Immundisolibacter sp.: one gene and its partner. The protein of the gene in region 2 interacts with the protein of the main gene of each other region in a pairwise test. Links are inferred from orthologs where the notes say so. Each region holds a gene or a part of one and is shown on either strand. Other genes may lie near its edges. The genes, in order: ftsZ and rlmN.

Region 1 (6,209 bases), on a different replicon or contig from region 2:
CCGGATCGGTATTCCGCAACCCGCCGGGCGATTTCGCCGCCCGGCTGATCGAGGCGGCGGGCCTGAAGGGCCTGACCTGCGGCCGGGCGCAGGTGTCCGAGCTGCACGCCAATTTCATCGTCAACCTTGGCGGCGCCCGCGCGGCCGACATCGAATCCCTGATCGACACCGTGCAGGCGCGGGTCGAGGCCGCCAGCGGCGTGCGTCTGGAGCCGGAAGTGCGGCGCGTCGGAGAGGCCAGCTGATGCGCGCGCCACAGAATTACGGACGGGTGGCGGTGCTCTACGGCGGCCGTTCGGCCGAGCGCGAGGTGTCGCTCAAGAGCGGCGCGGCGGCCCTGGCCGCACTGCGGCAGGCCGGCGTGGATGCGGTCGGTATCGACGCTGCCGCGCCGGATCTGCTGGCGCAGCTGACCGCTGGCGGATTTGCGCGCGCCTTCATCGCGCTGCACGGGCGCGGCGGCGAGGACGGCACCCTGCAGGGCGCGCTCGACTGGCTGGGCCTGCCCTACACCGGCTCCGGCGTGCTCGGCTCGGCACTGGCCATGGACAAGCAACGCGCCAAGCAGGTGTGGCAGGGCTGCGGCTTGCCGACTGCGCCGTATGCCCTGGCCGGACCGGACAGCGATTGGGACGCGCTGGCGGCGCGCCTGGGCTTGCCGCTGATGGTGAAGCCCTCCCGTGAGGGCTCGAGCATCGGCATGAGCAAGGTCGAGCGCGCCGCCGACCTGCCAGCGGCCGTGGCAGCGGCGATGGCCCACGATCCGCGGGTGCTGATCGAACGGTTCATCGGCGGCGGCGAGTACACCGTCGGCATCGTCGGCAACCGCGTGCTGCCGGCCATCAAGCTCGAAACGGATCGCGCCTTCTACGACTACGAAGCCAAGTACCTGCGCGACGACACCCGCTATCTGTGCCCGTGCGGGCTGCCGGTGGCGCAGGAACGCGCCCTGCAGCAGCTGGCGCTGGACGCGTTCGCGGCGCTGGACTGTTTCGGCTGGGGCCGGGTCGACCTGCTGCTGGACGACAGCGGCGCGCCGTACCTGATGGAGGCCAACACCGTGCCGGGCCTGACCGACCACTCGCTGGTGCCGATGGCGGCGCGCGCGGTGGGAATGGATTTCGGCCAGCTGATGCTGGCGATCCTGGACACCAGCCTGCACCAGCCGCAGGCCGCGCCGCGGCTGTTGGTGGCCGGGGAACAGGCCGATGTTTAGGGCACCGCCTCCGCCGCGCCCGCTGTACCAGTCCATCGGTGCGGCCTCGCTGCCGCGTCAGGGCGCCCGGCCGCAGCGGCGCGGCGCCCGCCTGCGCCCGCCAACGCTGCGCGAACAGGCGACGGTGTGGCTGGCAACCGCGCGCCAGATCGGGCACTGGGCGTGGCGGTTGGGTCTTGCCGCATTGCTGCTGGCGGCCATGGTCGGCGGCGCCCGGGGCCTGGCGTGGATCACCGACCCGGCGCGCTTTCCGCTGACCACGGTGGAGATCACCGGCGACCTGGATCACGTCGACCGGGCGGCGCTGCAAGGGCGTCTGCTGCCGGCCGCCGCGGGCGGCTTCTTCAGCGTGGACGTGGCGGCCGTGGCCGAGGCCGCGCGGCACGAGCCGTGGGTCAAGCGCGCCCTGGTGCGCCGCGTGTGGCCGGACAAACTGGTGGTGCAGATCGTCGGCCACCGGGCCATCGCCCGCTGGGGCGACGGCGGCCTGCTCAGCGACAGCGGCGAGGTGTTTGCGGTCGCCGGACCGCTGCCGGAGGCCTTGCCCCTGCTCAGCGGCCCCGCCGGTGCGCGGCCGCAGCGGGTGTTTGCCGACTACCAGCGCTTCAGCCGCCTGCTGGAGGGCCTGCCACCGGTGCGCGAGGTGCGTCAGGAGGCCCGTGGCGCCTGGCACATCGGGCTTGCCAACGGCATGACCATCACCGCCGGCCGCAAGGACGTGGCCGGCCGCCTGAAGCGCTTCGCGGCCGTCTACCGCAGCCGCCTGGCGGGCGTTGCGCCGCCGCTCGAAAGCGTGGACTTGCGCTACAGCGACGGCTTTGCGGTGCGCTTCAAACCGCCTTCCGAACCCGACCGCAAGGTCATGGATTTATGAGCAAGAAACAGGACAAGCGGCTGATTGCCGGCATGGACATCGGCACCTCCAAGATCGTCACCCTGGTCGGCGAGGTGACGCCCGAGGGCGAGCTTGAAATCATCGGCCTTGGCACGCACCCCTCGCGCGGGCTCAAGAAAGGCGTGGTGGTGAACATCGAATCGACGGTCGCTTCCATGCAGCGGGCGGTCGAGGAAGCCGAGCTGATGGCCGGCTGCCAGATTCATTCGGTCTATGCCGGCATCGCCGGCAGCCACATCCGCAGCATCAACTCGAACGGCATCGTTGCCATCCGCGACCGCGAAGTCACGCAGGCCGACGTCGACCGGGTGCTGGACGCCGCCAAGGCGGTGGCCATCCCGATGGACCAGCGCATCGTGCACGTGCTGCCGCAGGAGTTCGTGATCGACGAGCAGGAGGGCATCCGCCAGCCGGTGGGCATGTCCGGCGTGCGCCTGGAGGCGCGCGTGCACATCGTCACCGCCGCCGTCAGCGCCATGCAGAACATCGTCAAGTGCGTGCGCCGCTGCGGCCTGGAAGTGGACGAGCTGGTGCTCGAGCAGGTCGCCTCCAGCCATTCGGTGCTCACCGACGACGAGATGGAACTGGGCGTGTGCCTGGTCGACATCGGCGGCGGCACCACCGACATCGCGGTGTTCATCGGCGGCTCGATCGCACACACGGCGGTGATCCCGATCGCCGGCGATCAGGTCACCAACGACATCGCCGTGGCGCTGCGCACGCCGACCCAGTTCGCCGAGGAAATCAAGGTCAAGTACGCCTGCGCGCTGCGCCAGCTGGCCGGCGCCGACGACACCATCGAGGTGCCCAGCGTCGGCGACCGGGCGCCGCGGCGCCTGTCCCGGCAAACGCTGGCCGAGGTGGTCGAGCCGCGCTACGAGGAGCTGCTGCGCCTGGTGCAGGCCGAGCTGCGGCGCAGCGGCTTTCAGGATCTGATCGCCGCCGGCGTGGTGCTGACCGGCGGCAGTTCCAAGATGGAAGGCGTGGTCGACCTGGCAGAGGAAATCTTTCACACGCCGGTGCGGCTGGGTCTGCCGCACCGGGTCAGCGGGCTGGTGGACGTGGTGCGCAACCCGATCCACGCCACCGGCGTCGGACTGCTGCTGTACGCGCTCGAACAGCGCGCCACGCAGGAGCCGTCGCGGCGCAGCTTGAGCAGTTTCAACGGCATTTGGGCGAAGGTCAAAACCTGGTTTCAGGGGGGCGTATGACGATTCTGGGCGACAGAGGCAAGGGCAAAGGCAGGGGCGAGGCACGCGACACGATTCTTGGCCGGGGACCGGGCGGTTCTCGCGGTAAGCTACTGGACACCGGGGGCAGCACGAACATGTTTGAACTTATGGAACCAACCGAACAGAACGCCGTCATCAAGGTCATCGGCGTCGGTGGCGGCGGCGGCAACGCCATCGAACACATGCTGGCGCAGCAGATCGATGGCGTGGATTTCATCGTCGCCAACACCGACGCGCAGGTGCTGGGGCGCACGTCTGCACGGACCGTGCTGCAGCTGGGCACCGGCCTGACCAAGGGCCTTGGCGCCGGCGCCAACCCGGCTATCGGCGCGCAGGCGGCGATGGAAGACAAGGAACGCATCGCCGACGCGCTCGACGGCGCCGACATGGTGTTCATCACCGCCGGCATGGGTGGCGGCACCGGCACCGGCGCGGCGCCGATCATCGCGCAGATCGCGCGTGAGCTGGGCATCCTGACGGTGGCGGTGGTGACCAAACCGTTCGGCTTCGAGGGCCGCAAGCGCCTCGACATCGCCAACGAGGGCATCGCGGCGCTGGGCAAGCACGTCGACTCGCTGATCATCATCCCGAACGACAAGCTGATCACCGAACTGGACCGCAACTTCCGCCTGACCGAGGCCTTCAAGGCCGCCAATCAGGTGCTGCAGGGCGCCGTGCAGGGCATTGCCGAGCTGATCACCCGGCCGGGCCTGATCAACGTCGACTTCGCCGACGTGCGCACCGTGATGTCCGAGATGGGCATGGCCATGATGGGCTCGTCCAGCGCCAGCGGCGATGGCCGGGCGCGCATCGCCGCCGAAGCGGCCATCAGCAGTCCGCTGCTGGAGGACATCAACCTGTCCGGTGCGCGCGGCATCCTGGTCAACATCACCGCCGGCCTGGACATGTCGATCGGCGAGTTCGAGGAAGTCGGCAACGTGGTGCGGGAACTGGCCTCGGCCGACGCCTGCGTGGTGATCGGCACCGTGATCGATCCGGACCTGAACGACGAGATGCGCGTCACGGTGGTCGCCACCGGCCTTGATCGCAAGCCCGCGCGCACCACCCAGGAGCGCCCGGTGGAGCGCCCGATGGAGGTGGTGCGTGCCGCCACCGGCACCGACCCGTACAAGCGCTACGAACAGCCGACCGTGATTCGCCAGGAACGCAAGCGCGATCCGGTGCAGGCGTTTCGCGACAGCGACATGGAGTATCTGGAAATCCCGGCCTTCCTGCGCCGACAGGCCGACTGACCGTGCAGCCGGGCGGTCGGCCAGCAATGTAGACTGTGTTACCGGCGCGTGACAGGCGCCGGTGTCACCCCATTCCCAGGACCGGCGACGACGTGATCAGGCAACGCACCCTCAAGAACAGCATCCGCGCCACCGGCGTTGGCCTGCATACCGGGGCGAGGGTTCAACTGGCCCTGCATCCGGCGCCGGTCGATAGCGGCATTCGTTTCCGGCGTGTCGATCTGAATCCGCCGGTCATCATTCCGGCGCGCGCCGACACAGTCGGCGACACCCGCCTGTCGACCACGCTGGAATCCGGCGGGGCGCGGGTTGGCACCGTCGAGCACCTGCTGTCGGCCTTGGCGGGGCTGGGTATCGATAACGCCCTGATCGATGTCGATGCTCCGGAAGTGCCGATCATGGATGGCTCGGCCGGACCGTTCGTGTTCCTGATCCAGTCGGCGGGCATCTGCGAGCAGGACGCCCCGAAATCCTTCCTGCGGGTGCTGCGATCCATCGAGGCACTCGACGCTGACCGCTGGGTGCGTCTGGACCCCTACGAGGGTTTTCGGGTCAGCTTCGAGATCGAGTTCAGCCATCCGGCCTTCGACGCCAAGCCGGCGCAGGCCCTGGTCGATTTTTCGTCGACGGCTTTTCTGCGCGAGATCAGCCGCGCCCGCACCTTCGGTTTCATGCATGAGATCGAGTCCCTGCGCGCACAGGGACTGGTGCAGGGCGGCAGCATGAAGAACGCCGTGGTGGTCGACGGGACGCGTATCCTGAACGAGGACGGGCTGCGGTATCGGGACGAATTCGTCAAGCACAAGGTGCTGGACGCGATCGGCGACCTGTACCTGCTCGGCTGCAGCCTGATCGGTGCCTTCTCCGGCTTCAAATCGGGTCATGCGCTCAACAACCGGCTGCTGCGCCGCCTGCTGGCCGACGCCGGCAACTATGAAATCGTTACCTTCAACTGCGCGCAGGAGTTACCGATTTCCTACATCGAGGCCGCGGCCGCCGCCTGAACTGATGCGGGCGCGGGTTCAGGCGGCCCACAGGCCCGCTGGCCTAGAACCGCCCGGTCTGCCGGGCGCGGGCCAGGTCGGCGTACCAGGCATCCAGCCGTTCGGCGGTGATGCGATACCCGAAGGTCGACCACGGCTCGCCGTGCAGTTGGGCTCGTCCATCGGCGATCAGGATCGGCACCCGCACCACCCCGTAGGCCTTGGCAAGTCCAAGGTCCATGCCGATTTCGATGTCCCGCTGGGAATCCTCGAAATCGCGCAGCCAGGCATTCACGTCCAGACCCACGTCGCGCGCACAGCGGGTCAGCACATCCGGATCGGCGACGTTGTCGCAGTCGCTCAGGTGGGCCTGCTGCGCCCGATCGAAATAATCCCAGTGACCCTGCGGGCCAGCCTGTTTTTCGGCTGCCTTGCAGCCACGTTGCGCCGGCATCGAGTACGGGTAATCGAAATCGCGGCTCATCATCAGCTCCGGCCGGATGCGGTGCTCGTGCTCGACCCGCACCGCGTCGCCCCAGTGCTGGAGCACGATTTCGTGCTTGGCCGCCTTCGGATCCGGAAACAAACGCGTGAACAAGGTGCGGTCTGTACCCAGCGGCCAGGCGCGGT
Region 2 (15,159 bases):
CGGCTGCTGATAGGCGGCGAACAGTGCCGCCGCCTCGGTCGCCTGGCGCTGCTGATAACTGCCGTAAAAATGCTTGCCCAGCAGCCCGGCCAGCACGGCCACGATGACGACTGTCAGCAGGCGTCCGTACTGGTCCCACAGGCGGCGCAGGTGTTCGATCTGATCGGCGTCGGCGGTGCTCATGGTCGTTCCTGGGCGGCGAGGCGGGTAACGGTGGCGTGGATGGTGTCGCGGGGCACGGTTTCCTGGGTCGTCACGGCGGCGCGCAGCATGCGCACGGTGATCGTGCCGCCCGCCAGCTCGTCCTCACCCAGAATCAGCGCCACGCGGGCGCCGGCCTTGTCGGCGCGCTGGACCTGCTTGCCGAAGTTGCCGGCCGAGTGGTCCAGCAGGACGGTCGGTGCATCCGCTGCCGCGCGCAGCTGCTGGGCGAGCAGCATGGCTTGCGCCCGGCAGGCGCCCGGCGCGGAAACCAGGTACCAGATCTCGCGGGGCGTGGCCGGATCGATGCCGCTGGCGGCCAGCAGATCGAGCAGGCGCTCCAGACCCAGCGCAAAGCCGATGGCCGGCGTGGCGCGCCCGCCGAGCTGTTCGACCAGCGTGTCGTAGCGGCCACCGGCGCAGACCGTACCCTGCGCGCCCAGCGCATCCGTGACCCACTCGAACACCGTGCGGCCGTAGTAATCCAGGCCGCGCACCAGGCGCGGGTTGACCGTATAGGCCACGCCGAGTGCATCCAACAGGGCACACAGGCGCTCGAAATGCGCCCGCGAGTCGACGTCCAGGTGCTCCGGCAGGCTCGGCGCGGCGGCGATGAGCGCCGTCAGGTCCGGATTCTTGCTGTCCAGGATGCGCAGCGGGTTGGTGTCGAGGCGGCGCAGGCTGTCGGCGTCGAGCGCCGCCTGGTGATCGCGAAAATAGGCCTGAAGCCGGTCGCGGTAGGCGGCGCGGGCCTCGCGCGAGCCGAGCGAGTTGATCTCCAGCCGCAGCCCGGACAGGCCAAGCTCGCGCCAGAACTGCGCGGTCATGCCGATCAGCTCGGCATCCAGCTCCGGCTCGGCGCTGCCGAAACACTCGGCACCCAACTGGTGGAACTGCCGGTAGCGGCCGCGCTGCGGGCGCTCGTGGCGGAACATCGGCCCCTGATACCACAGCCGCAGCAGCTGACCCTGGAACAGACCGTGCTCGATGCCGGCGCGTACAACGCCAGCGGTGCCTTCCGGGCGCAGCGTGAGGCTGTCGCCGTTGCGGTCCAGGAAGGTGTACATCTCCTTCTCGACGATGTCGGTGACCTCGCCGATGGTGCGCGCGAACAGCTCGGTCGGCTCCACCAGCGGCAGGCGGATTTCCTCGTAGCCGTACCGGGCCAGCACCGCCTGCAGGCGCTGTTCGGCGCCGCGCCAGCGCGGGCTGTCTGCGGGCAACAGGTCGTTCATGCCGCGTACGGCCTGGAGCTTGGCAACCATGATCGGTATCAGGGAGTCGTGGCGGGCGGCACAGCGCCGGACGGCGATGTGCCGGGGAATTCGGAAGCCGCCTGCGGCGGCCGGGTGCCCAGCGTCATGCGCACCACATGCTGGTCGGCCGGCAACGTGACCGGCTCGCCATTGTAGAAAACGTCGACCGCCGGCGCGTTGCCGAGCAACACCCGCAGCGGCGGCTGTCCGCGCACGGTGCGTTCCGGACCCGGGCTGACCAGTTCGTAAACGAGGCGCCGGCCGGCGTGGTCAGTGACTTCCACCCAGCTGACGGCCCGGCTGCGCAGGCGCAGTTCAGCCTCGCCCTGGCCGGCAGCATCAGAAGCGTGCGCGGCGAGCTGCTGGCCGGCTCCCGGCGACGGCGACGGTGCCGCTTCGGCCGCCGCAGCCGGCGTCGCCTCAGTGGCGACGACCTGATCTGCACTCGCGCTCGGAGAGTCGGCAATCGCCTCCACCGGCGGCGGGCTTTCCGGCACGGCATCGAGCCGCGGCGGCTCGGCCGGCACAACACTCGAATCGGCATGCACGGGCGCGGGCTCACCATCCGCTACCGGCGGCTCGCGTCCGGCACCGGCCCAGATGGCTGCCAACACCGCGGACGCCAGCACGACCAGCAGCCCACCCACGCGCACCAGCCGGGGGCGCCCGGGGTGCAGTTCGGGAGCACGGCGCAGGGGCGTGGTATGCCCATCGGCTGACGCCGGCCGGAAACCGCGCAACAGGGCCTGCTCGTCCAGTCCCAGCAGGATCGCGTAGTTGCGCAGCTGCCCGCGGGCGTAGGTGGCTGCCCCAAACGGCGCGTAGTCGCCGGCTTCCAGAGCCTCGATCAGTGGCGCACGCAGGCGCAGCCGGTTGGCGGCTTCCGCCGTCGACCAACCGCGCCCGAGGCGGGCCTGGCGCAGCTGCTCGCCGATCGAAGCGGCAGCCGCCGGCGCCGCGTCATGCTCCACGTCCACGGTCAATGCAGCTCTTGCGCTTCGCGCGAATCGGGGAAACGGTTCTTGAGCAACATGCGGTAGCTGGCAGCCCGGTCCAGGTCGCCGAGAGCCGTTTCCACCTGGATCCCCAGCGCCAACCCGGCCGGCGTCTGACCGGCGCTGCGGACATAGCGGGCCAGATGCTCACGGGCGGTGCGGGCGTCGCCTTTCTTGAACTGAAGGTCGGCCAGCATCAGGCTGGCCGTTGCAAAGCCCGGGTCCAGCTGCACGGCGGTCGCCAGGTCGATCTGGGCACGTTCGCCGTCGCCGTGGCGTAGCGCGCACTCGGCGGCGTTGGTATAGGCCAGGGCCGGGGTCTGGTAAAGCGGGTTCGCAATGGCGCAGCGAAACTGCGCGTCCGCTTCGCGCGCCTTGCCCTGACCGCACAGGTATACCCCGTAGTTGTTGCGGATTTCGGGGTCGCTGGGCGACAAGGCCAGCGCGCGCTGGTAATGCTCCTCGGCCACCTGCGGTTTGCCCAGCCGCAGCTGCAGCAAGGCCATGGCGGCATGCGCGCTGGCGTTGCGCGGGTTCAGCTGCAGGCTCTGCTCCAGCTCCCGCAGCGCCACATCGAGCGCCCCCTCCTGCAGGTAACCTGCGCCCAGCGCCATGCGCAGCTCGGACAGGCGCTCGTTCTTGCTCAGCTTGCGCTCCGGATCGCTGGCAACACGGCTGCAGGTGTCCATGTCGATCGCCAGTTCACCGCCGGACGCGTCCCGCAGCGCCGGATCGCGCGTGCTGGCGCAACCGGCCAGGACCAGGGCGGCGATCGAGACTGCGACCTGCCTGGGCATCGGACTCAGACCACCACAGGCACGTGCGTGCTGCGCCGCTGGCGCGGCAGCACCTTGCCCGCAAGCTGACCACAGGCGCCGTCGATGCCGTCGCCGCGGGTCTTACGGACCGTGGCGACCAGGCCGTGACGCAGCACCTCGTCGCGGAATTTCGCGACCGCCTCCGGGGGCGAGGTCTCGTAGGGCAGGCCGGCGACCGGGTTGTACGGAATCAGGTTGACCTTGGCCGGCACGCGCGCGAGCAGCTTGGCCAATGCCTTGGCCTGCGCCGGGTGGTCGTTGACGCCGGCCAGCAGCGTGTACTCGAAGGTGACGCGGCGGCGATCGTCCCCGGCCACGTAACGGCGGCAGGCGTCCAGCAGTTCGGCGATCGGGTAGCGCCGGTTCAGCGGCACCAGTTCGTCACGCAGCGCGTCGTCCGGCGCATGCAGCGACACGGCCAGCGCCACCGGGCATTCCTCGCGCAGGCGGTCGATCATCGGCACCACGCCGGCGGTGCTGACCGTAACGCGCCGCTTGGACAGACCGTAGGCCAGGTCGTCCAGCAGCACGCGGATGGCGGCCACCACGTTGTCGAAGTTCAGCAGCGGCTCGCCCATGCCCATGAACACGACGTTGGTGATGGGCTTCTCACGCACCGGGTGCGGCGGCAGCAGCCGGCTGGCGGTCCACATCTGGCCCAGGATCTCGCCCGTGCTCAGGTTGCGGTTGAAGCCCTGCTGGGCGGTCTGGCAGAAGCTGCAGTTGAGCTGGCAGCCGACCTGCGAGGACACGCACAGCGTGCCGCGGCGCGTCTCGGGGATGTACACCGTCTCGATGGCACTGCCGCCGGGCAGGCGCAGCAGCCATTTGCGGGTGCCGTCCGCCGCCTGCTGGTCGGCAGTGACTTCAGGCACCCGAATTTCGGTTTCCTGCGCCAGCCGTTCGCGCAGCGCCTTGCTCAAATTGGTCATGGCCGCGAAATCGTCGCAGCCACGCGCATGCAGCCACTGCAGCAGCTGATCGGCCCGAAACGGCTTCTCGCCCAGCTGCGTCAGCAAACCGGCCAGACCCGGGCGATCCAGGTCCAGCAGGTTGGGTTTGGTGCAGGTCGCGTCCAAGACGTCCGGGGCTTAGCGCGTGCGCGGGCAGATTTGCCCGGGCTCGAAGAAATAGGCGATCTCGGTCGCGGCATTCTCGACGCTGTCGGAACCGTGAACGGCGTTTTCTTCGATGTTGCTGGCAAAGTCGGCGCGAATGGTGCCCGGCGCGGCCTTGGCCGGATCGGTGGCACCCATCAGCTCGCGGTGTCTGGCAACCGCGTTGTCGCCCTCCAGCACCTGGATCATTACCGGGCCGGTGGTCATGAAGGCGACCAGGTCCTTGAAGAACGGCCGCTCGCGATGCACGGCGTAGAAGCCCTCGGCACGCTCGCGGCTCAGATGCTCCATGCGGGCGGCGATGATCTTCAGGCCGGCCTGCTCGAAACGGGAATAGATGGCGCCAATGACGTTCTTGGCGACGGCATCGGGCTTGATGATGGACAGGGTGCGTTCAGTGGCCATGGTGTGATTCAGGATGGGGTAGACGGGAGATTTCAAGGGCGGCGAATTCTAACAGCTTGTCGGTGCCCCGCCCGGACGCGTTGACCCTCCGCCGAGCCGCGCTGTATAGTTCGCGCCCCGCGCAACGGTGCGGGCCAGGCGAAATCTCGGGGTATGGCGCAGTCTGGTAGCGCGCCAGCTTTGGGTGCTGGATGTCGGGAGTTCGAATCTCTCTACCCCGACCAGTTCGTCGCGGCAGGATTGGGGCAGGTTTCGGGTTCGCTGCGCCCGTAGCTCAGCCAGGACAGAGCAACGGCCTTCTAAGCCGTCGGTCGCAGGTTCGAATCCTGCCGGGCGCGCCATGTCGCCACAGGTTTATGGTGAGCGTAGCTCAGTCGGTAGAGCCCCGGATTGTGATTCCGGTGGTCGTGGGTTCGATCCCCATCGCTCACCCCAGTTTGATGCCAGTTTGATGTTTGATGTTTGAGTTTCGGGCCGCTAGCTCAGTTGGTAGAGCAGCTGACTCTTAATCAGCGGGTCGTAGGTTCGAGCCCTACGCGGCCCACCATTAAGAACAAGGGGTTAGGCTCACGCCTGACCCCTTTTTTGTTGGGTTTTTCGTGCTGCGGTGGCCTCCGCGGTGAACCTGCCCAGCTTCTTCATGGGCCGGCTGATCCAGGCCGACTATCCGCGCACCACCGCCATCGCCTTCACTGCCGCGGGCAACAACTTCGAGCAGGCCATCGCCGTGGCCGTCGCCTCGTTCGGCCTGGCCTCGCCGGTCGCCTTCACCACGGTGATCGGGCCGTGCCGGTGCTCATCCTGCTGGTGCAGCTTGCCTTGCGGCTGGGCCGCCGGTGGCGGCTCAGCGGCGCGCCTTCCCCTGCCACCCCATCGAGGCCGTGACATGAGCCAGATCACCATCTACCACAACCCCGCCTGTGGCACCTCGCGCAACGTGCTGGCCCTGATCCGCAACAGCGGCGAGGAGCCCACGATCATCGAGTATCTGAAGACGCCACCCGACCGTGAAACGCTGCACCGCCTGATCGCCGCGATGGGCATACCGGTGCGCGCGCTGCTGCGCGCGAAAGGCACGCCCTACGCCGAACTCGGCCTCGATGATCCGAAATGGAGCGACGAGCAATTGATCGACTTCATGCTTGAACACCCCATCCTCATCAACCGGCCCATCGTCGTCACGCCGCTGGGCACACGGCTGTGCCGACCTTCGGAAACCGTGCTGGACATTCTTCCCCAGCCCCAGCGTGGCGCATTCAACAAGGAAGACGGCGAAGCCGTCGTCGATGCGGGAGGCCGCCGTGTCTGAGTCCAGCATCGACCTGCCCAATATCGACAGCGCGCTGTTCCAGCAACCCGATGCCCAGCGGCTGCTGGCACCCCGGCGCGCCACGCACGCGCCGCGCTTCCTGCTGCTCTACGGCTCGCTGCGCGAACGCTCATACAGCCGCCTGGCTGCCGAAGAAGCGGCGCGCATCCTGCGGGCGCTCGGCGGCGAGACGCGTATGTTCAACCCCTCGGGCCTGCCGCTGGTGGACGATGCCCCCGCCGATCACCCGAAGGTCAGGGAACTGCACGAGCTGGTGCAATGGGCCGAAGGCTTGGTGTGGAGTTCGCCCGAGCGCCACGGCGCGATGACCGGCCTGATGAAGACGCAGATCGACTGGATTCCGCTATCCATCGGCGTAGTGCGCCCCACCCAAGGCAAGACGCTGGCGGTCATGCAGGTCTCGGGTGGCTCACAGTCCTTCAACGCGGTCAACCAGATGCGCCTGTTGGGCCGCTGGATGCGGATGCTGACGATCCCTAACCAGTCCTCGGTTGCCAAGGCATACCAAGAGTTCGACGAGGCCGGGCGCATGAAGCCCTCGCCCTACTACGACCGCATCGTGGATGTGATGGAAGAACTGATGAAGTTCACGCTGCTCACCCGCGACGTGGCGCCGTATTTGGTGGATCGCTACAGCGAGCGCAAGGAAAGTGCCGAGGCTTTGGCGCAACGGATGCGGCAAGACGCCCTTTGACCAAGCGCTGGGGAACCACTGATCAATCCCTCGCCGCCGAAGGCATGACCGAAGGAAAGGCACGATGCCCCAACGCATCGATCGCGCAGGCGATTGAAATGGCGTGAGTCTCTAGCGGGCGCCCCGCGAAAGACGTTCTCGAAAAGCCTCCCGGAAAACGCCGCCCGGCGCCCTGCCCGGCCGGCAGCTCGGTGCGCCAGTCCAAGGCAAGGGGAGCGATTCCAGCGAAGGGTCCTGTGAGCGCCGGTGGGATCATCAGGACATGACCGTGACGCTCAAGACTCCGGGGCTCCTGAATCTGGTCTCAGGCGCCTGTGCGGATTGGAAAGGACCGGCGCCGCCAAAATCGATGGCTGCAAGCTGCCGATCCTGTCAGCCATCGGACAACTGTAGAGCCCGGCTATGCCAGGCGATCAGCGCGCGCCGTATGCGCCGCTATCGAGCCGGCCCATCCCCCGGCTTGCGCTTGGGGTAGCCGGTCTTGGCCTTCGGCTTGAAGGCCTTGTCGCCGGCCGGCCGCGGCTTGAACGGTCGCGGGGCGCCTTCCGCTGCCGGGCCGCGCGACGGGCGCGGACTCTTGTAGGGATTGGCAATCGGCGCGCCGTCGGCGACGCGGCTGATGGCCAGCGGCTGGCCGGCCACGCGGGTGCGCTTCAGGATCGCCATCAGGTCTTTCGGCAAGCCTTGCGGCAGGTCGACCGTGCTGTGGTGGTCGTAGATTTCGATGCGGCCGATGAACTTGCTGTCGAGGCCGATCTCGTTGGCGATGGCGCCGACCAGGTTCGACGGCTTCATACCGTGGCTGCTGCCGACCTCCACCCGGTACGACTCCAGGTGCTCGTCGGGGGCGGGGGCACCACGCGGCGGGCGGCGCTCGCCGGGGGCGCTGTCACGGAAGCGCTCACGCGTCGGGGCCGGGCCATCCTGCCGCGGTTTGAATGCCTTCGGTTGCGGCCGTTCGGGCGCCAGCAGCAGGGGCTCGCTGCCCTGTACCACCACCGCCAGGGCGGCTGCGATGTCGATCGGCTCGAGGGATTTTTCCTGCGCGTAGTCGCCCAGCAGGCGCCTGAACAGGGCCACGGTGTCGGCGTTCTCGGCCTTCGCCAGGGCCTCGTCGATGCGGCCCATGAAGCGCCCGATGCGGCGCTGGTTGACGGCCTCCACGCCCGGCAGGGGCATTTCCTCGATGCGCTGACGGGTGGCGCGCTCGATGGCCTGCAGCATGCGCGCCTCGCGTGGGGCCACGAACAGGATCGCCTCGCCGCTGCGCCCGGCCCGGCCGGTGCGGCCGATGCGGTGCACGTAGGCTTCGGTGTCGTAGGGGATGTCGTAGTTGATGACGTGGCTGATGCGCTCCACGTCCAGGCCGCGGGCGGCCACGTCGGTCGCCACCACCAGGTCGAGCTGGCCGGACTTCAGACGATTGACGGTGTGTTCGCGCTGCGCCTGGGCGATGTCGCCGGACAGCGGCGCGGCGGCGAAACCTTGCGCGTTCAGATAATCGGCAAGTTCCTGGGTTTCGATCTTGGTGCACACGAAGATCAGCACGCCCTCGTGCGGCGTGGTCTCGAGGATGCGCGTCAGGGCCTCGCGCTTGGGCACGCCGCCACCGACGCTCCAGTAGCGCTGATTGATGGTCTCGGCGGTGGTGGTGCGGACCTTGATCGACACTTCCTGCGGATCGCGCAGGTGTTTCTGGGCGATGCGCTTGATGGGCGCCGGCAGCGTGGCCGAGAACAGCGCCAGCTGGCGCGTGGCCGGTGTCTCGGACAGGATGAACTCGACGTCGTCGATGAAGCCCATGCGCAGCATTTCGTCGGCTTCGTCCAGCACCAGCGCCGACAGGCCCGACAGATCCAGCGAGCCGCGGGTCATGTGGTCCATCACCCGCCCCGGCGTGCCGACTACCACGTGCGCGCCACGGCGCAGGCCCTGCAGCTGCTCGCGGTAGCCCTGGCCGCCGTAGATGGCCATTACCCGCACGCCCGGCAGGTGTGCGCCATAGCGGCCGAAGGCCTCGGCCACCTGCAGCGCCAGCTCGCGCGTGGGCGCCAGCACCAGCACCTGCGTGGTGTTCTTGGCGGGGTCGATCCTGGCCAGCAAGGGCAGGGCGAAGGCCGCCGTCTTGCCGGTGCCGGTCTGCGCCTGGCCGAGCACGTCGCGGCCGGCCAGCAGGTGCGGAATGATGCGGGCCTGGATCGGCGACGGGGTTTCGTAACCCAGCTCGGTCACTGCCTGCAGCAGGGCCGGCGGCAGGTCCAGGTCGGCAAAGGTCGGCTCGGCGGCCGGTTCGGTGCTCATGATTTTCGATACCAGTGGAAAAAAAACGGATCGCCACGGCGCGGGGCAGTATGCAGCCGGCGGCGCAAAATACATTCGGTCAGTGGAACCGCCACCCCGTGGGAGCGGCGCCCCCGCCGCGAATCTTCAGTTCAACTATTCGGCCCGAGGGCGGGCCTCCCACGGGGTGGCGAATCCTCGGTTCAACCGTTCGGCCCGAGGGCGGGCCTCCCACGGGGTGGCGAATCCTCGGTTCACCCATTCGGCCCGGGGGCGGGCCTCCCACACGACACAAAGCCAATCAATGCTCGCGCGTGGCCAGGAAACGCAGCTCCGGCCAGCGCTCTTCGGTGAGGTTCAGGTTCACCCGGGTCGGCGCCAGGTACACCAGCTCGCCGTTGCCGTCGAGGGCCAGGTTGGCCTCCGCGCGGCGCTGGAATTCGTCGAGCTTCTTGGCGTCGTCGCCGTGTACCCAGCGGCAGGTGACGACGTTGACCGGCTCGAAGGTCGCCTCGACGCCGTACTCATGCTTCAGGCGATAGGCCGCCACTTCGAACTGCAGCACGCCGACCGCGCCCAGGATCAGATCGTTGTTGATCAGCGGCCGGAACAGCTGCGTGGCGCCCTCCTCCGACAATTGTTCCAGGCCCTTGAGCAGCGCCTTGCTGCGCAGCGGGTCGCGCAGCTGGGCGCGGCGGAACAGCTCCGGCGCGAAGTCCGGAATGCCCGTGTAGCGCAGGCTCTCGCCCTGCGTGAAGGTGTCGCCGATGCGCACCGTGCCGTGGTTGTGGATGCCCAGAATGTCACCGGCCACGGCCCGCTCGGCGCCTTCGCGCTCGCCGGCCATGAAAGTGATGGCGTTGGCCAGCTGCTGCTCGCGGCCGATGCGCACATGCTTGATGCGGATGCCGCGCTCGTAGGCGCCCGAGCAGACGCGAAAGAACGCCACCCGGTCGCGGTGCGCCGGGTCCATGTTCGCCTGGATCTTGAACACGAAACCGGTGAAAGCCGGCTCGTCGGGCTGCACTACGCGCTCCACCGCTGCCCGTGCGCCCGGCGAGGGCGCGTAGCGCACCACCGCGTCCAGCAGTTCCTGCACGCCGAAGTTGTGGATGGCGGAACCGAAGAACACCGGCGTCTGGCGGCCGGCGCGGTAGGCCTCGAGGTCAAAACTGGCGCTGGCGCCCTGCACCAGCTCGATCTCGTCGCGCAGCGCGGCAAGGTCCTGGGCGTCCAGGTGCTCCAGCAGCCGCGGGTCGTCCAGACCGTCCAGCAGCTCGCCGGCCACCGCGCGCTCGCCGTGGCGGGCACCGAACAACCGCACCTGACCCGTGATCAGGTCGACGATGCCTTTCAGGCGCTGGCCCATGCCGATCGGCCAGCTCACCGGCGCGCAGGCGATGCCCAGCACCGACTCGATCTCGTCGAGCAGCTCGACCGGCTCGCGGCCCTCGCGATCCAGCTTGTTCACGAAGGTGATGATCGGCGTGTCGCGCAGGCGGCACACCTCCATCAGCTTGATGGTGCGTTCCTCCACGCCACGGGCGGCGTCGATCACCATCAGGCAGGAGTCGACCGCCGTCAGCGTGCGGTAGGTGTCTTCCGAGAAATCGGCGTGGCCGGGCGTGTCCAGCAGGTTCATCACGCAGTCCCGGTACGGGAACTGCATCACCGACGAGGTCACGGAGATGCCGCGCTCCTTTTCGAGCGCCATCCAGTCCGAGGTGGCGTGGCGGGCGGCCTTGCGCGCCTTGACGGTGCCGGCCATCTGGATGGCGCCGCCGTACAGCAGCAGCTTTTCAGTCAGCGTGGTCTTGCCGGCATCCGGGTGCGAGATGATGGCGAAGGTGCGCCGCCGGGCGACTTCGGGGGTCAGTTCGGTCATGCAGGAATCAGCGCCGGCGGAAAGATCGCCGGCAAATCGGGCTCAGGGTTGCACTAGATGGGGACGAAGCAGCGCTCAGGCAATGTCCCGGGCGAGCTGGATGGCGTCTTCGCGCGGCTCGCCGGGCGCTGCCGGGTAGTAGGATTTTCGCACGCCGATGCGCCGGAACCCTAACGACTTGTAAAGCGCCCGCGCCGGCGTGTTCGACGGGCGCACTTCCAGGTACACCGTGTGCGCCTTGTAGCGGTCGGCCAGATCCAGGAAATGTTCCACCAGCAGGCGGCCGAGGCCCCGCCCCTGCCGCCCCGGCGCCACGCACACATTCAGCAGGTGCGCCTCGCCGGCGGCGATCGACAAGATGCCGTAGCCCGCCAGCTCGGCGTCGACTTCCAGCACCTGACACAGGTAGCCGACGCGCAGGCAGTCGCGAAAGATGCCCTCCGACCACGCCTGAACCGCCGGGTAGGCCTGTTTCTCGATGGCCGCCACGGCCGGCACGTCGACGGCCGCCATGGCCCGCACCGCGATGACGCCGCCGGCGTCCGGGTCGGGCAGCCGCGCGGCCATCAGGCGGGCTGCCCGCTGCGCTGGCGATAAACGTCCTGCGCCAGGCACAGGTCGTCCCAGGACTTGCGCTTCTCCAGCGGCGAGCGCAGCAGATAGGCCGGGTGGTACGTCACCACGACGGGCAGGTCCGTGCCCCGCCACTGCCACACCTTGCCGCGCAGCCGGTTCATCGGCTCCTCGGTGCCCAGCAGGTTGTGGGCCGCCACCTTGCCGACGGCCAGGATGAGCTTCGGATGGATCAACGCGATCTGCCGCTCCAGGTAGCCCGCACAGGCGCCCGCCTCGTCCGGCGCCGGGTCGCGATTGTCCGGCGGTCGGCATTTGACGATGTTGGTGATGTAGACGCCGCGCTGGCGGCTCAGGCCCACCGCCCGCAGCATGGCGTCGAGCAGCTTGCCGGCACGCCCGACGAAGGGTTCGCCGGTCGCGTCCTCATCGGCGCCCGGCGCCTCGCCGACGATCAACCAGTCCGCGCGAGGATCACCCACGCCCGGCACGGTGTTGGTGCGCGTGCGGCTCAGGCCGCAGGCGGTGCAGGCAGCGATCTGCGCGATCAGCCGCGGCCAGGCAAGCGCGGGGTCTGCGGGTGGAAGAGTCGAAACCGCTGGATGGGACGCGACTGGCGTCGCCGCCAGGGCCTGCGTGCTTGCCGCTGGCGCTGTGAACGGCTGCGACGTTTCCGCCAGCACGGCCACGGTCGGCGCCGCGACCGATGCGTCCGGCACAATCCCGTCCGCCACACGCCGCGCGTAGCGCATCACGCCGAGCGCATCCAGATAGCGGGCCTGACGGGGACTGACGGGCATGCAGTAAAACCGGGGTGACAACGGCGCTGCCTATAATACCGGCTGCATGAGTACCGCCCTGCCCATCGGCCCCGCCGTTCCCGCCCCCCTGCTGCGTCCGCCCCTGCCCGCCAGGGCCGGCGAGCGGCGCGACTGGAGCGGCCTTGCCGGCGCCAGTCAGGCGCTGGCGCTGGCCGAAGCGGCGCGCACCGCAAGCGGCCCGCTGCTGGTGGTGGTGGCCGACACGCCGGCGGCCGAGCGCCTGGCGCGCGAAATCCCGTTCTTTGCCGGCGCCGATCTGCCGGTGCTGACGTTCCCGGACTGGGAAACGCTGCCCTACGACGCCTTCTCGCCCTACCAGGATCTGGTTTCCGAGCGCCTGGCGGTGCTGCACCGCCTGCCCGGCCTGCGCGCCGGGGTGGTGATCGTGCCCATCGCCACGCTGATGCAGCGCCTGGCGCCGCAGGCGTATCTGGACGCCTACAGCCTGCGCCTGGCGCGCGGCGACCGGCTGGATCTGACGCAGATGCGCGAACGCCTGATCCGCGCCGGCTACACGGCGGTCAACCAGGTCATGGAGCACGGCGAGTTCGCGGTGCGCGGCGGGCTGCTGGACCTGTTCCCGATGGGCAGCGAGTGGCCGTTCCGGGTCGAGCTGTTCGACGACGAGGTCGAATCCATCCGCCGCTTCGACCCGGACAGCCAGCGCTCGCAGGACAGCCTGCCCGGCGTGGACCTGCTGCCGGGGCGCGAGTTTCCGGTCAACCCGCCGGCCATCGAGCGCTTCTACCAGCGCTACATGCAGGTGTTCGAGGCCAACCCCGCGCGCTCGGCCCTGTACCGGGAGCTGCAGGCCGGTCGCCCGCCGGCCGGCATCGAGTTCTACATGCCGCTGTTTTTCGAGGCGACGGCCACGCTGTTCGACTACCTGCCGGCGGGCGCCACCATCGCCTGGCAGGAAGGCTGCCTGGCAGCCGGCGATGCCTTCTGGGGCACGGTGCGCGAGCGCTTCGAGGCGCGCAGCCTGGTGCGCGATTACCCGCCGCTGCCGCCGGCCGAGCTGTACCTGGAGCCGGGTGCCGTGTTCGCCGCCTTCAAGCGCTTTGCGCAGATCGCGCTGCGCGAGGCGGCGGACGACCACGCCCTGCCGATCGGCAAACCACCGGCCTTGCCGGTGGACAGCCGCGCCGCCCGGCCGCTGGCAGCGCTGCAGGACTTCGTCGCCGGCTTCGAGGGCCGCACGCTGATCGCCGCCGAAAGCCTGGGCCGGCGCGAGACCCTGCGCGAGATGCTGCAACGCCAGCACATCGGCGTGCAGGTGGTGGACGACTGGGCGCAGTTCATCGCCAGCGACGCGCCGCTGGCGATCGCCGTGGCGCCGGTGGACGAAGGCCTGCTGCTGCCACAGGCCGGCGTCGCCATCGTCGCCGAGAGCCAGATCTACGGCGAGCACGTGGTGCAACAGCGCCGCCGCGACAAGCGCGAGACCGACCCCGAGGCGGTCATCCGCAACCTGACCGAGCTGGCGGCCGGCGATCCGGTGGTGCACATCGAGCACGGCGTGGGGCGCTACCTGGGCCTCGAAACGCTGGAGGTCGGCGGCGGCAGCGGCGAGTACCTGGCCATCGAATACGCCGACCGGGCCAAGATTTACGTGCCCGTCGGCAGTCTGGAACTGGTCCACCGCTATACCGGCGCCGACGCCGCCCACGCGCCGCTGCACAAACTCGGCAGCGGCGACTGGCAGCGCGCCCAACGCAAGGCGCGCGAGCAGGTGCGCGACGCGGCGGCCGAGCTGCTGGCCATCTACGCCAAGCGCGCCGCCCGCGGCGGCCACGCCATCCCGCTGCCGGACGACTACGCGCGCTTCGCGGCCAGCTTTCCGTTCGAGGAAACCCCGGATCAGGCGCGCGCCATCAGCGAGGTGCTGGCCGATATCGCCAGTGACAAACCCATGGACCGCGTGGTCTGCGGCGATGTGGGCTTCGGCAAGACCGAGGTCGCCATGCGCGCCGCCTTCGTGGCCGCCCACGCCGGCCAGCAGGTGGCGGTGCTGGTGCCGACCACGCTGCTGGCGCAGCAGCACGCCGAATCATTCAAGAACCGCATGGCCGACTGGCCGCTGCGCGTGGCGGCGCTGACGCGCTTCGAGTCCAAACAGGAACAGCAGCAGATCCTGACCGATCTGGCCGCGGGCAAGCTCGACATCGTCATCGGCACCCACCGGCTGCTGCAAAAGGACGTCAAGTTCCAGCGCCTGGGACTGCTGATCATCGACGAGGAACACCGCTTCGGCGTCAAGCAGAAAGAGGCCTTCAAGGCCCTGCGCGCCGAAGTCGACGTGCTGACCCTGACCGCCACGCCGATTCCGCGCACGCTGAGCCTGGCCATGTCCGGCCTGCGCGACCTGTCGATCATTGCCACCCCGCCGCCGCGGCGCATGGCGGTCAAGACCTTCGTGCGGCCCTTCGATGCCGAGCTGGTGCGCGAGGCCTGCCTGCGCGAGTTCAAGCGCGGCGGGCAGGTGTATTTCCTGCACAACAAGGTCGAGACCATCGAGCGCGTGGCCCACGACCTGGCCCGGCTGCTGCCGGAAGCGACCCTGCGCGTGGGCCACGGCCAGCTGCCGGAGCGCGAGCTCGAACACATCATGGCGGACTTCCACCACCGCCGCTTCAACCTGCTGGTGTGCAGCACCATCATCGAGAGCGGCATCGACGTGCCGACCGCCAACACCATCATCATCGACCGCGCCGACACCCTGGGCCTGGCCCAGCTGCACCAGCTGCGCGGCCGGGTCGGGCGCTCGCACCACCAGGCCTATG

What was found.
Region 1: the proteins of rlmN (region 2) and ftsZ interact in binary tests that used the Escherichia coli proteins (3 or more experiments, as listed by UniProt). The link is inferred for Immundisolibacter sp. from one-to-one orthologs.

Annotation. Positions count from the first base shown.
Region 1 is NZ_JACIZD010000001.1:193,163-199,371, forward strand. What follows is about bases 2,555-5,517. They hold ftsZ (cell division protein FtsZ), read left to right. Parts: upstream 2,555-3,438; coding sequence 3,439-4,596; downstream 4,597-5,517. Other genes in these bases: ftsA (cell division protein FtsA), read left to right, coding at 2,555-3,322; lpxC (UDP-3-O-acyl-N-acetylglucosamine deacetylase), read left to right, coding at 4,689-5,517. Outside these bases: murB (UDP-N-acetylmuramate dehydrogenase), read left to right, coding at 1-245; H5U26_RS00915 (D-alanine--D-alanine ligase), read left to right, coding at 245-1,216; H5U26_RS00920 (cell division protein FtsQ/DivIB), read left to right, coding at 1,209-2,090; more of ftsA, read left to right, coding at 2,087-2,554; more of lpxC, read left to right, coding at 5,518-5,600; H5U26_RS00940 (DsbA family protein), read right to left, coding at 5,644-6,209. UniProt on the Escherichia coli protein: Essential cell division protein that forms a contractile ring structure (Z ring) at the future cell division site. The regulation of the ring assembly controls the timing and the location of cell division.
Region 2 is NZ_JACIZD010000008.1:55,930-71,088, forward strand. The notes cover bases 2,303-5,090. They hold rlmN (23S rRNA (adenine(2503)-C(2))-methyltransferase RlmN), read right to left. Parts: upstream 4,350-5,090; coding sequence 3,255-4,349; downstream 2,303-3,254. Other genes in these bases: H5U26_RS10385 (RodZ domain-containing protein), read right to left, coding at 2,303-2,434; pilW (type IV pilus biogenesis/stability protein PilW), read right to left, coding at 2,437-3,249; ndk (nucleoside-diphosphate kinase), read right to left, coding at 4,362-4,793. Outside these bases: H5U26_RS10375 (tetratricopeptide repeat protein), read right to left, coding at 1-183; hisS (histidine--tRNA ligase), read right to left, coding at 180-1,466; more of H5U26_RS10385, read right to left, coding at 1,475-2,302; arsC (arsenate reductase (glutaredoxin)), read left to right, coding at 5,680-6,102; arsenical resistance protein ArsH, read left to right, coding at 6,095-6,817; H5U26_RS10435 (DEAD/DEAH box helicase), read right to left, coding at 7,253-9,118; H5U26_RS10440 (peptide chain release factor 3), read right to left, coding at 9,399-10,982; rimI (ribosomal protein S18-alanine N-acetyltransferase), read right to left, coding at 11,058-11,549; H5U26_RS10450 (uracil-DNA glycosylase), read right to left, coding at 11,549-12,355; mfd (transcription-repair coupling factor), read left to right, coding at 12,402-15,159.